Regions from separate parts of the Cytobacillus mangrovibacter genome, predicted to be linked through region 2. Evidence: riboswitches for the same ligand, from Rfam matches in the RefSeq annotation. Region 2 holds a riboswitch; each other region holds the start of a gene.

Region 1 (4,219 bases), on a different contig from region 2:
GTGAAGCCCCTAAGCGGTGGAAGAAGCGGCGATCCATTCCTTCCGCTGTAAGATTCCCCATATTCCCGTAGAAGCTATATGGCAAAATACTCTCAGGACCGGCCGTTTGAATCAGTTCTTTCCAGTGAGAAGTAATCGTTTGAATTGCTTCCTCCCAGCTTATCCGTTCAAATTTCCCTTCATTCTTGGTGCCTACTCGCTTCATTGGATATTTCAAGCGATTTTCGCTATGAATTCTTTCCTTCATATTTCGCACTTTATTACAAATATTCCCTTTGGTTACTGGGTGATTCGGATCTCCATCAACTTTTACAATTTTTCCGTTTTCTTTATGAAGGAGTAAGCCGCATTGATCTGGGCAATCAAGGGGGCACACAGATGGAAAAACACCATCTTGTTGATTTACAAAAGTGGTCATTAAACTATTCTCCTTTACCAGGTTAATCAGGTGCAAGAATACAATGTTTTAATATTGTTATTATCATAAGACAGTTTGAAAAAGACCGCAATCATTTATCATTATTAGAATCCTATTAAAGAGTGATAATTTACTTGAAAAGTAGGGTTGATAGAGTATGATAGATTATAACTATTTTAATAAGGAATATTTTATTCAAGGAGTCCATAGCTATGAACCAAACGTTTACTATTCAAGAAAAGATAAAGCAAACCTTCATCTTATTGGTTCCAATTCTGATCACTCAGCTTGGAATGTTTTCAATGGTGTTTTTTAATACAATTATGTCTGGCAAGTATCATTCATCTGCACTCGCAGGTGTTGCGATCGGGTCATCCATTTGGAATCCAGTATTTACAGGCTTAAGCGGCATTTTGCTTGCTGTTTCTCCCATTGTGGCCCAGCGTTTCGGCGAGAAGAAAACGGGGGAAGTTACGTCGATAGTGAAGAATGGAATTTATTTAGCGGTTGGGATTGCGGTTGCCGTTATTATTATTGGATTCTTTTTCTTAGATCCATTATTAACGACAATGAATCTGCCAGATCAAGTGCATGAAACAGCATTTAACTATTTGGTTGGCCTAAGTTTTGGGATTATTCCCTTTTTTACTTTTAATGTTCTAAGGTCATTTATTTATGCCCTTGGCAAAACTCGTGTTGTTATGGTTATTTTGTTATTGGCTTTGCCAATCAATTTATTTTTTAATTATGTATTCATCTTTGGTCAATTAGGTTTCCCAGAACTAGGGGGCGCAGGTGGAGGGTATGCTACTGCTATTACCTATTGGTTAATATTGGGGATGACGATATATATTATAAAAACGAAAGAACCATTTTCAGTTTACAATATCTTTTCAAATTCTAGAGAGTTTTCTTTAGATAAATGTAAAGAAATCCTGAAAATTGGTGTGCCAATGGGGCTATCCATCTTTTTTGAAACAAGTATGTTTGCGGTTGTAACTATTTTACTAAGTAAATATAATGTTAACACGATTGCGGCTTATCAAGCTGCTTTAAATATTGTCTCCTTCTTATATATGATCCCTATGAGTATTTCAATGGCCCAAACGGTCCTAGTTGGGTATGAGGTCGGAGCAGGGAGATTTAAGGATGCAAAAGCATATAGCTGGTTAGGAATCTATCTATCTGTTATAATAGCCCTCTTCACAGGATTGTTAGTCGTTCTGTTCCGCTATGAAGTGGCTGGATTCTATTCCAATGAAGCAGCCGTTATTTCTTTAACTGCCCATTTCTTAATTTATGCCCTATTCTTCCAAATATCGGATGCTATACAAGCAACGGCACAGGCAGCATTAAGGGGCTATAAAGATGTAAATATTTCATTTATTATTACACTAATCGCCTATTGGCTCATTTGTTTGCCAGTTGGATATATTCTGGCACATTTTGCCGATCTAGGTGCAACAGGCTATTGGGTTGGATTAACAGTTGGATTGCTTGCTGCTGGCGTTTGTTTGTCAATGAGGCTCATTTATATTCAAAAGAAGAAGTTTGTTAGCAGACAAGTAGGATAGGATAACGTGATAGGTAAAGGAAAAAGGTATTCACTTTAAATAGTTGAATACCTTATTTTCCCTTTAAAGCTTTGCATGGCTAAACTATTTGATTTTATGATAATATATATATTGGGATAAAATATAACTTCAAATTGACCTACAATAGTCGGAAACTAGAATAGGGAATCTTGAAAAAATTCTGCCTATTTCCCATTTTTTGATTGAAAATGAATTGACTATGGTTATTAAGAACTATATAGTAAAGATACAACCATTTTATGACTTTTCAGAATTCCAATTTAATTATAGAAAAGGCAAATTCATTGAAAAATGAGGACGCAAAGCTAGAGGGGCTAAAGTCATTAGACAATGCCAGCCAGCTACCGTGTATAACTATGAATGAGTTAGATTAATCGGTATTTGGTTAGTCTATTTTTTGTGAAAATATATCTTTGGAAGTGTTAAAAATGGGTAAACACAAGGAAAATATCCATCAAATCTTAGGGATCATTACAAAACTATTGAAAAAGATCGGTACAGAGAAAAATATTATCTCAGGGGATACCTATAAGGAAATTATTCGCACGGTCGGCGAAGATAGCGATAAACAGGTTGTTGAATCTTTACTATCACAATTACAAAAAGTAAATGTACAAATGGAAAATATGAGCTGGTTAAATAAGCATTACATCATTTTGCATGATTTTGCCCAAGTTTGCAGTAAAACATTGAATGAAGAAGTTCTGCTTAAAAAGGCATATGAAATGGTTTCTCAAGTAATGCCGACAGATTCCTTTTTTATTGCGTTATACACCGAAGGAAATCCACTTATTCACTTTATTTTTATGGTGGAGAATGGCATATTCTATCCACAAGATTATATAAAAATGGGGAATAATTTTACTACTAGAGCCATTACAACAAAAGAAATTGTTCATCCCCGGAAAGTAAGTCTTGATCAAACAGATACAACGTTTGGAGTAACAGATACAAAGTCCGGCATTTTTGTCCCCGTAATTATTGATGATCATGTAAAAGCAGTGATTTCTGCACAAAGTGTATCTGACTTTGCCTATCGAAAGGAACATGAAGAATTACTGCAAATTATAGGGAATCAAGTTATCAATTCAATAGAGACAGCAAGACTTTATGAGAAAATATATTTAATGTCACAAACAGATGAATTGACAGGATTGAAAAATCATCGTGCCTTTCATAATGATTTATCCAAGTTAATTAGCTCAGAAGGACAAGAAATTACCCTTATGATGATTGACTCTGATCGTTTAAAGAAGGTAAATGACAACTTTGGCCACGATATTGGTGATTTATATTTGAGGGTTTTAGCTGATGGGATCAAAAGTATTTGTGATGAAAATGTCGTAGGCTACCGCTATGCAGGGGACGAATTTATGATTATCATAAAGGGCTCTTCTCAACATAGAGTGGACCAAATTTATGAAGAATTAGCGGAATACTTAGCTCAGCATCCAATTAGAATTTCAGACTGTGAAATCACTGTTTCAATTAGTTCAGGTGTTGCAACCTATCCGATGAATGGTTCTTCTGTAGATACCTTAAAGAAATCTGCCGATCAAGCTCAATATAAAGCAAAAAAACAAGGCGGAAATCAAATGGTTACATCTTAAAATAGGGAGTGTCAACACCGAAAAGGGATGAATATCCTTTGTGGTGTTGACACTTTTCTTATTCAATCTGGTTTTCCCAATCTGAATATTGCCCGCTTCCGCTGCAGCCAGGACAATCAAATAAATTGGCATGGTAGGCATATTCGTTCCCAGGGTATACGGAAAATCCTCGGCCATAGCATTCTGGACATTTATTCTCCTCTTCCATTTGAGATACATGTTTTTCGTATCTATTTGCTCTCCACTCATTAAACGAATTCAATAGTCCCATACGTTTCACCTCAACTATCTTTTTCTTATTTTTTGTGAATAAACTTAAATTTATACATAAGTTGTTTTAATTCGCATTTATGAAGAAAAAGTGTATGATAATGTATAATTAGGTTATTATTGTTCGCATGTTGAAAATGAGCAATAAACATTTCCTGTAAAAAGAGGAACACCAAGGAAAGGAGATACTACGAATGAAAATACTTGGTATATCAGGTACAATCATAGGCGCAAAAACAGCCATATTAGTTGAGACAGTTCTAAAAAAAATGAAGGAAAAGTATCCAGATACAGAGATCGAAATGCTCGACTTGAGAGAGTATAAT
Region 2 (4,219 bases):
GCTTTCAAAGCACCTACAAATAATGAACCAAAAATAGCAACAGGCTTGGCTACTTCTGGGATAACTAAAGCCAAAATAATACCGATAATTAAACCAATGATGATTTGTTTGACTAAGCTCACTTGATTCCACTTTTTGAATAAGCTCTTCATAGATGTTCCCCCTTAGTTAAAATTCTGATATTGCTAACAATTTGTGTATATTGATTCATTTAATTAATTGACACCCTCAGGGTATTCCACCCTATATGGACATCTGTCTTTTATCTATGAATTGTATTATACTTTCTTGCTTAATATATTACAATACTATTATTTAAATTAAGATTATTATAAATTAATAGAATATTATAAATGTATTAAAGAAAATATTATTTGTCAAATAGTATTTTGCCTGTATTCACTATACTAATAACATTTGACAAAAAGGAATAAAAAAACGCTATCTCATTTACGATGAGTAGCGCTTGTTTTTAAGACTATCCAATTAGTTGGGATCAAATTGTAAATCGTCGAATCAAACCTTTTAAATCCTCAGCCATTTTTGCTAATGTGGATGAAGACGCAGTGACTTCTTCCATTGATGCCAACTGTTCTTCTGAAGCAGAAGCTATCTCGCCTGTACGGCCAACAGCCCCTTTTGCAATTAGTGAAACTTCGGCAATAGAGGAATTGACCTGTTCCACGCTTGCTGACATTTCCTCTGAAATAGCAGATAACTCTTGAACTTCATCACTTACATTCTCAATTGATTTCATAATGAAGTCGAACGTTTTTCCAGTGTCCTGTACTAAATCCATTCCTTCATTGACCTCATTTGTATTTTTGTCCATCATATCAGCAACTCGCACCGTATCATTTTGAATGACATGTACAAGGTTAGCAATTTGGGTTGCTGATGCTCGTGACTGCTCAGCCAGTTTCTTCACTTCATTTGCAACAACAGCAAAACCTTTCCCATGTTCACCAGCTCGAGCTGATTCAATTGCAGCATTTAAAGCTAATAAATTCGTTTCCTCTGCTATTCCCGTTATCATATCAATAATCTGACCAATCTCTGCTGATTTACTATTTAATTCTTTAATTACTTTGTTCGTTTCATCGGTAGAACTATTTATTGACCTCATTTGCTCGATTACTTTTATAATCGAATCATTGCCAACAACGGCTTGTTTTGTCGTATCTGATGCCGATTCAGCCACAGTTGCCGTTTTTTCCGCTACTCGCTGAATCCCCAAAGCCATCTCATTCACTGCTATCGCACTATCTTCTGTATTTTTCCCTTGTATTTCGGATCCGCTAGCAACCTCCTGAATGGCAGTTACAATCTGCTCGGTTGCCGCATTCGTTTGCTGTGCACTAGCAGTCAATTCCTCAGCAGAAGATGCAACCTGTCCGGATGTATGATCCACCTGTACAATTAATTCCCTTAAATTATGGGTCATTTGATTAAATGAGTCTGCTAATTGACCAATTTCATCTCTATTCTTGATCTTGATATCATCCAATCGCAAATTTCCATTAGCAATTTGCTCGGCCGATTTTGAAATTTGCTGAACAGGCTTGGAGATTATTTTGCTTAAATAGATGGCAACAGCGATTCCAATAAGATATGCAGCTAGGGAAATAACAACTAATAAGGTTTTCATGTGCGTGATTTGATTCGATTGTTCCTTACTCATTTCTTTAAATGACAATTCCTGATTAAGAAGGGCCTTTTCAACATTTTCAGCTACCCTGCTAGAGATGGCATTTCCTCTTATTTTCATTAATCCTGTAATCTTATCCAATTGTTCCGTCTTTTTATATTCAATCGCCTCTAAAGCTACTTCTCGGTATTGCACTTCTACTTCAATTAAATCCTCGATTATCTTTTGTGCCTTTGAATCAATCTTTAGACTTAAAAATTCTTTTGAACTTTTTACAAACTCATCATGTGATTGATTAAAACGCTTGATATTGGTTTCATCTGCGCTAATAATAAAACCACGCAAAGCAATCTGTTCTGATAAAACGGACTCCTGCATCTCAGAAACAAGCTTATTTTTTTGAAGGCCTTCATCAATGGCTTCGGCATAATTTCTGTTAATAATATCGTACTGATAATAGGAACTAGTTGAAATGATCGCTATTAACATAATAATTGAAATAAAACCGAGCAGTAATTTTTTTCTTACACTTATCCTCATTATTTTGTTTCTCTCCCTATTAATTATTGTCATGGTCAAAGCTGTGATATTAACCTAATTCACACAAAAATAACCCTTCTAAATAGAAGGGTCTAGTAATGAAAACAATTGTTTTCAGCAACTGGCTGGCATAGTATATCAATCCATACTTTAGCCCCTGTAGTTTTGCGTCTCTATTTTTCAATAGATTTGCCCCTTATTAATTATCTAATTCCTTATTACTATATAAAAATAATAATATAGGTATTTATGAATATTAGCAAATAAAACTTGTACGAACATCTGCCCACACCTAAATATTTGATTGATTAAATTGTTCCGCATACCTCTTTGTCGAATTGTTTATTTTAATGTCCATAAAGAATTGAATTATGAATTAAACATTCATCATTTTTTCTATCGCCTTTTCTTCATCTGGAACAAAAAATACATCCTTACCATTGTTACACTCATAAATAAAATCCTTCAAACTCTTACTTTCATAATTAGAAAAGTCACCAACTATTGCAAATTTAACATGATAAGTAACAAATTTTTGTAATATTTCTCCTGCAAGTCTTGTTTTTAAGTGAAAAAAGTCCTCACAAATTGCTGATTTATTTATAATTATACGATTGCAGCCTGATTCATACTGTACTGTTGCCATAAAATCCAAAGCCGACTGAACATCATTAATTAGGATTTCATTAGATTTTACAACAGCAATACCTATGCCATTTTCTGTTATTGCAGTTATCTCCATAATTATCCATCCTCTCTCAATAATCTTTATAGCGCTATATAAAGAATTGAACAATACTCCAAATCATAATGGAAATAAATAGTGATTGCCCAATTCCAAAAAGAATGCCGGTTATAAAACGAGTAGGGTTAGAACTCTTCCTCCACTTCCATTTCTGTGTAAATCCATCTATTACAAGAGGAACCGCCAAAATAATTGGGACCCACAAAGGTACGACCATGTGAAAAGCTAAAGCAATCGGTGTAAAAAGATAGCCAAGCAGCATTGCAAAGCATCTTGTACATAGGGGCATGGGCTTCCCTTTGAAGTGAAGACATCTTTCAGGTATACGATGACACGGGACAGTCATCAAAAGCTCCCTCATTGTTTTTTTCCTCCCTATTGTTAGGTCAATCAATTGGGACTACAATCACAATCAAATCCTTTATCTCCATCACAATCACAGTCCATTTTTTTCATTGATGATAGACTTGGACAATTCATTACAGGAATATCACAATCCAAACAATCCGAAATCCCGCTATCTTTTTTACGATTTCTTTTTCGATAATAATGAATCAATAATATGAGTACAATTATGCCCGAACCTAATAGAATGCCTCCTATTATATAAGAAGATTGTACAAGCAGAACGATTCCCGACAAAAGTAAAATAAGCGAAATGGTTAATCCGATAAAAAACATGTACTTCCTCCCTTATTTATTTCTCTTGCTCTTTCATTCAATACCTATCAAATCGTTTAATTCCTAACCATTATTATCATTTACTATTAGAATTCATTGGGAATTATTTTATACTAAACAGTCATTTTCCAATTAGATAAAGCTAACCAATTCTCCTTGTCTTTATAATCAGGCATGATACTTCCAACAAGGCGCCAGAAGGAGCGGTCATGATTCAGATGAACGAAATGGCACATTTCATGAACGACTACATAGTCAATTACTTCACGAGGTGCCATCGCCAACCGCCAATTAAAAGTTAACTGCCTCCTTGAATCACAGGTTCCCCACGTAGTTTTGCTATCTGATATACGGATGGAACGCGGTTTTTCCTTAAATTTGTTTTGATAGGAGGCAATACTCTTCTCCACTAATGACTTACATTGTTTGTAATAGAATCGTTTTAAAGCTTGCTTTATTCTTTCATCCTCAAGAAGCTTCACATATATATGCAATGTTTCTCCCTCAAACACGACATGGTCTTGCGTTAGATTTATATCTTGGAAAATCTTTATTGGGAAGCTGTTTCCTAAATAAAGAAAATTCTCTCCATGCTCATAGACCTT
Region 3 (4,219 bases), on a different contig from region 2:
GATCTAGTTTATACTGTTCACTTAGTTCGTATGGATGGAACCATTTTTTATTAATCATTAGTTCTGTAATTTCTTGGTGCATGGCAATACCTTGCATTAACTGTGTTCGTAAGAGGGTTCTAACATCAGGTGATGCAGACTCTGTTAATGCGACTGCAATATTCCGGACACCTTCTTTGGCACGAAGAAGGAAATCCATTGCAAATGTGGTATCAGCTAGCTCGGGTACATGTAACGAGTTTATAGGGTCTAAATAGTCATTATTCAATGAATTATACTTCCTTTCAATTTATTATTGGTGTTGGCCGGTTTTGAGGAACAGGAGCTTCAAAAGGTGCACGTTGATAAACTGCCTGTAATTCTCCAAGCGCTAGAATGGATTGTTCAACATCTTTTTGCATTAGTGCTCTCAAATCATGATCAAATACGAGTCCTTGCATTAGTTTTGATTTCGCTAAGCAAAGGGTTTTAAAATTGATAACTTCATGTAAATCTAATGATTCATGATCTGCTAATTTTTGATTGTCCATTTTTGGTTCCCTTCTTATTGATTTATTTATACAAAGGTATATTTCCAAATTCAAAATAAAATTATTATAAATTTTTTGCAAGAAGATGGATATATGACAACCTCCCTCTTTAAAGGTATGGAAGGAGTATTTATTCCAATTACAGATCCTGAATTATCCGCGAAATAGTAAATCTTGTATTCTATGGATATAATCCGATTTTATACTCTATTTTTCTGTGAAAATAAATCCCCCCTGGCCAACCCTGTATACTTTGGATCGGAGGTGGATATTCTAAAAATAACCTAAATATCGTTAAAAAGACTAGTCCAATTGAAAAGAGAAATTCTTATAGAATAAACCTTCCTAAAATAGAAAGTACTTTTACTCTAATGGAATTTGGTAATAGTTCTATAGGGAAATTAAAGAATAGGAATTTTAATGGAGTAATCGAGGATCTTAGTATTGGTGGTCTGAAGTTTCTAACGTCTTTTGAATTTCCTGTAAAATACAATATTATAATAAAAATTAATTTTACCTTCTACGGCGAATTATTTGATTTAAAAGGTAAAATCATGAGAAGAGAAGATTACATTAAAGGGAAATCAATTTCTTATGGTGTACAGTTTGTTGATTTATCTGTAAAAGACATAACAAGATTAAATTTAGCAATACACAATTTTCAAGTTGAAAATCGAGGCAAAATTGGTTGATGAATATTGAAGCCCTTTCACAATTGATATTCGTGCTTATATAAGAACAATAAATTGGGAATTTTCATATAGAAAATGATATTCAAAACCTTTTGACGTTTCTATATGGTAAATCCGTTAATAGCAAATTGTTAATTTCGTGGTCGTAACCAGGCTAGCAAATTGCTAACATTTTGCTAACGCAATCCAGTAAAAAATAGTAAAACCTCGTTAAAGATGTTACAGTCAGAATTTAACAAAACATTGATATACCGCACTCTACACACACTAGGTTAAAGATATTACACACTCTCACCTTAGGGGCGGCATGATGTAATCTGCCCGTCAAACCCTTGACATAAGGATCGGTTAGCAACACGAAAGTGGAATGCTAACCCTGAGAATTTTAACAGAAGCATCCCACAATTTGACCAAAACTTATGGGATGCTTCTATTTTTATTTTTTAAGTTTCAACGAAGATTTATTCAAACATTAAATAGAAATTAAATATTTACAAATCCCCCGGTATACCACCTTCGGCATAATTTTCCCAAAATTGACAAAATCATTTACTTAATATTATTCGTATAGTATAAATGAATTAACAAGGTAATAGGAAGAAGTGCTTAAGGTAAAAAGTAAACAACTGTAAACTGTAGTTTTACAAAAACTATTAGAACTAAATTATTTAGGCAAACTTATTGAAAGATAAGGACGCAAAGCTACGAGTCTAAAGTCTCAAAGGGACAATGATAGTCGGGTTGCCAGTAAAAAGTAAACATAGAAGTAAATGTTTATTTAAGGCTACCCATATAGGTAGTCTTTTTTTTATAAGGAAATCAGACTTTACAGAGAGGAGTGGACACTTTATTTTGAAGAGCAATGAAAAAATTAATCTATTATTAGTTGATGATCGGCCTGAAAATCTACTGACTCTGGAAGCAATCATTGAAAGAGAGGAATATAATTTAATAAAAGCCTTTTCGGGTGAAGAGGCGTTAAAACACTTATTAAAATACGACTTTGCTGCGATATTATTAGATGTTCAAATGCCGGGTATAGACGGCTTTGGTACAGCGAAAATCATTAAAGCAAGAGAGAAGACGAAAAATATCCCCATTCTATTTATTACTGCCAATAATCTTGACTCCGAGCATATTTTTACAGGCTACTCAATTGGAGCGATTGACTATATTCTAAAACCATTTGATCCAGTCATCTTAAAGGCAAAGGTGGAAGGATTTGTTCAACTCTACAAAATGAAACAACTTCTTATACAACAAGCTGAAGATTTGACTGAAAAGAAAAGAGAACTAGAGAAGGCTAATTCAGAGTTGTCTAATATGACAGCACAGCTGCGAATTTCTGAAGAACTGGCGAATGTCATTAATGAGACTTCCATTGATTCGATGATCATTGTCAATCAGGATGGGGTTATCTTAAAGGTGAATCCCGCAGCGGAGAAGATGTTTAAAAAAGATAAAGCGGCTATTCTAGGGGAAAACATAACCACACTTTTCACAGGTGTTGATACGGAAGAATATATTAACAGTGTTCTATCAGCCGTTAATCATTTGAATAATTTCATAGGGTACGAGAAATTAGATGAAGTAATTCTTACATTAAAAGATGGAACGGCTTTTCCTGCTGAGGTTCAGATTGGCAAACGCTGGGTTCATAATCGCTGTTTTATTGCCTGCACGATCCGGGACATTACCAATCAGAAGCAATACCAGGAAAAGATCACTTATATGGCCTATCATGATGGTTTGACAGAATTGCCAAATAGAAGATTTTTTAATGATCAATTAATCTTAAAGATAAATCATGCAAGGCAAACCAATCAGACATTAACAGTTATGTATTTAGATATGGATCGATTTAAATATATTAATGATTCACTTGGTCATATTATTGGTGATAAAGTTCTTCAAGAAATTGCAAAAAGAATAAAAGACAGTGTGCAAACATTAGGTTTGGTTGCGCGGGTGGGCGGTGATGAGTTCAATATCTTATTGCCGAATACAGATAGAGAGCATGCCTTGGAAATTGCAGGAAAAATATTAGAAGTATTTAAAGCTCCATTTTATATTGATAGTTATGAGTTATTCATTACCGTGTGTATAGGAATCAGTATTTTCCCTTATGATGGCGGAGATGAACAAATGTTAATGAAAAGTGCTGATGCTGCCTTGTATCGTGCAAAAGAACAAGGGAAAAATCAATATAGAGTATATCATTCTGGAATGGACATCCAATCCTATCGATCCTTTATGCTGCAGAATGATTTGCGTAAAGCAATAGAACGTGAAGAGTTTACACTTGTCTTTCAACCAAGGGTAGACATTGATCAGGGAACAATAAAAAGTGCAGAAGCGCTGATACGTTGGGAACACTTAAGCTGGGGGACATTATCACCTTCTGAATTTATTCCTTTAGCTGAGGAAACTGGCCAAATTGTGAAAATTGGAGAATGGGTACTTAGAAATGCCCTACAACAAAGCAGTGCTTGGCAAAAGAAAGGGTTGCCGCCTATTCGTGTTGCTGTCAATTTTTCAGCACAGCAATTCTTGCAAAAGGATCTTTATGAAACGATAAACGGAATTCTGATTGAAACTAATTTTAATCCCGAGCTATTGGAAATTGAGATTACAGAGTCCATTCTAATGGGAAATCAAACAACTATAACAAAGACATTAAATCAGTTAAGAAAATTAGGTGTACACATTAGTATTGATGACTTTGGTACTGGTTACTCCTCGCTGAATTATTTAAGACGTTTTCCGGTCGATACCATTAAAATTGATCGGTCGTTTATTAAAGATATATCAACTTTACCTAAAAATAACATGTTAATCTCCACGATTATTTCATTAGCAGATAGTTTAAACATGTCAGTAGTTGCCGAAGGTGTTGAAACGATTGAGCAGTTAAATATTCTAAGGAAGTATAACTGTAAGGTCATTCAAGGTTATCTATTTAGTCCCCCTTTATCACCATTAGATTTTGAATCATTT

What was found. A riboswitch is a leader RNA that binds a small molecule or an ion and turns the genes downstream of it on or off. The one in region 2 is predicted to bind cyclic di-GMP.
Region 1: it holds a riboswitch for cyclic di-GMP, as region 2 does, so the genes downstream of both, ACFYKT_RS13875 (sensor domain-containing diguanylate cyclase) here and ACFYKT_RS20540 (methyl-accepting chemotaxis protein) in region 2, are expected to answer to the same signal.
Region 3: it holds a riboswitch for cyclic di-GMP, as region 2 does, so the genes downstream of both, ACFYKT_RS19825 (EAL domain-containing protein) here and ACFYKT_RS20540 (methyl-accepting chemotaxis protein) in region 2, are expected to answer to the same signal.

What each region holds. Positions count from the first base shown of each region.
Region 1 is NZ_JBIACJ010000007.1:79,093-83,311, forward strand. It holds gene ACFYKT_RS13865 (molybdopterin-dependent oxidoreductase) at 1-418, opposite strand, end outside; gene ACFYKT_RS13870 (MATE family efflux transporter) at 631-1,992, shown strand; cyclic di-GMP riboswitch class I at 2,278-2,362, shown strand; gene ACFYKT_RS13875 (sensor domain-containing diguanylate cyclase) at 2,442-3,623, shown strand; gene ACFYKT_RS13880 (methionine aminopeptidase) at 3,682-3,894, opposite strand; gene ACFYKT_RS13885 (NADPH-dependent FMN reductase) at 4,088-4,219, shown strand, end outside.
Region 2 is NZ_JBIACJ010000018.1:42,868-47,086, forward strand. It holds gene sstT (serine/threonine transporter SstT) at 1-152, opposite strand, end outside; gene ACFYKT_RS20540 (methyl-accepting chemotaxis protein) at 497-2,188, opposite strand; cyclic di-GMP riboswitch class I at 2,302-2,392, opposite strand; gene ACFYKT_RS20545 (DUF4180 domain-containing protein) at 2,565-2,930, opposite strand; gene ACFYKT_RS20550 (DUF2085 domain-containing protein) at 2,965-3,294, opposite strand; gene ACFYKT_RS20555 (hypothetical protein) at 3,324-3,614, opposite strand; gene ACFYKT_RS20560 (M48 family metallopeptidase) at 3,728-4,219, opposite strand, start outside.
Region 3 is NZ_JBIACJ010000016.1:41,583-45,801, reverse strand. It holds gene ACFYKT_RS19840 (spore coat protein) at 1-268, opposite strand, end outside; gene ACFYKT_RS19835 (spore gernimation protein GerQ) at 285-530, opposite strand; gene ACFYKT_RS19830 (PilZ domain-containing protein) at 758-1,222, shown strand; cyclic di-GMP riboswitch class I at 1,884-1,971, shown strand; gene ACFYKT_RS19825 (EAL domain-containing protein) at 2,075-4,219, shown strand, end outside.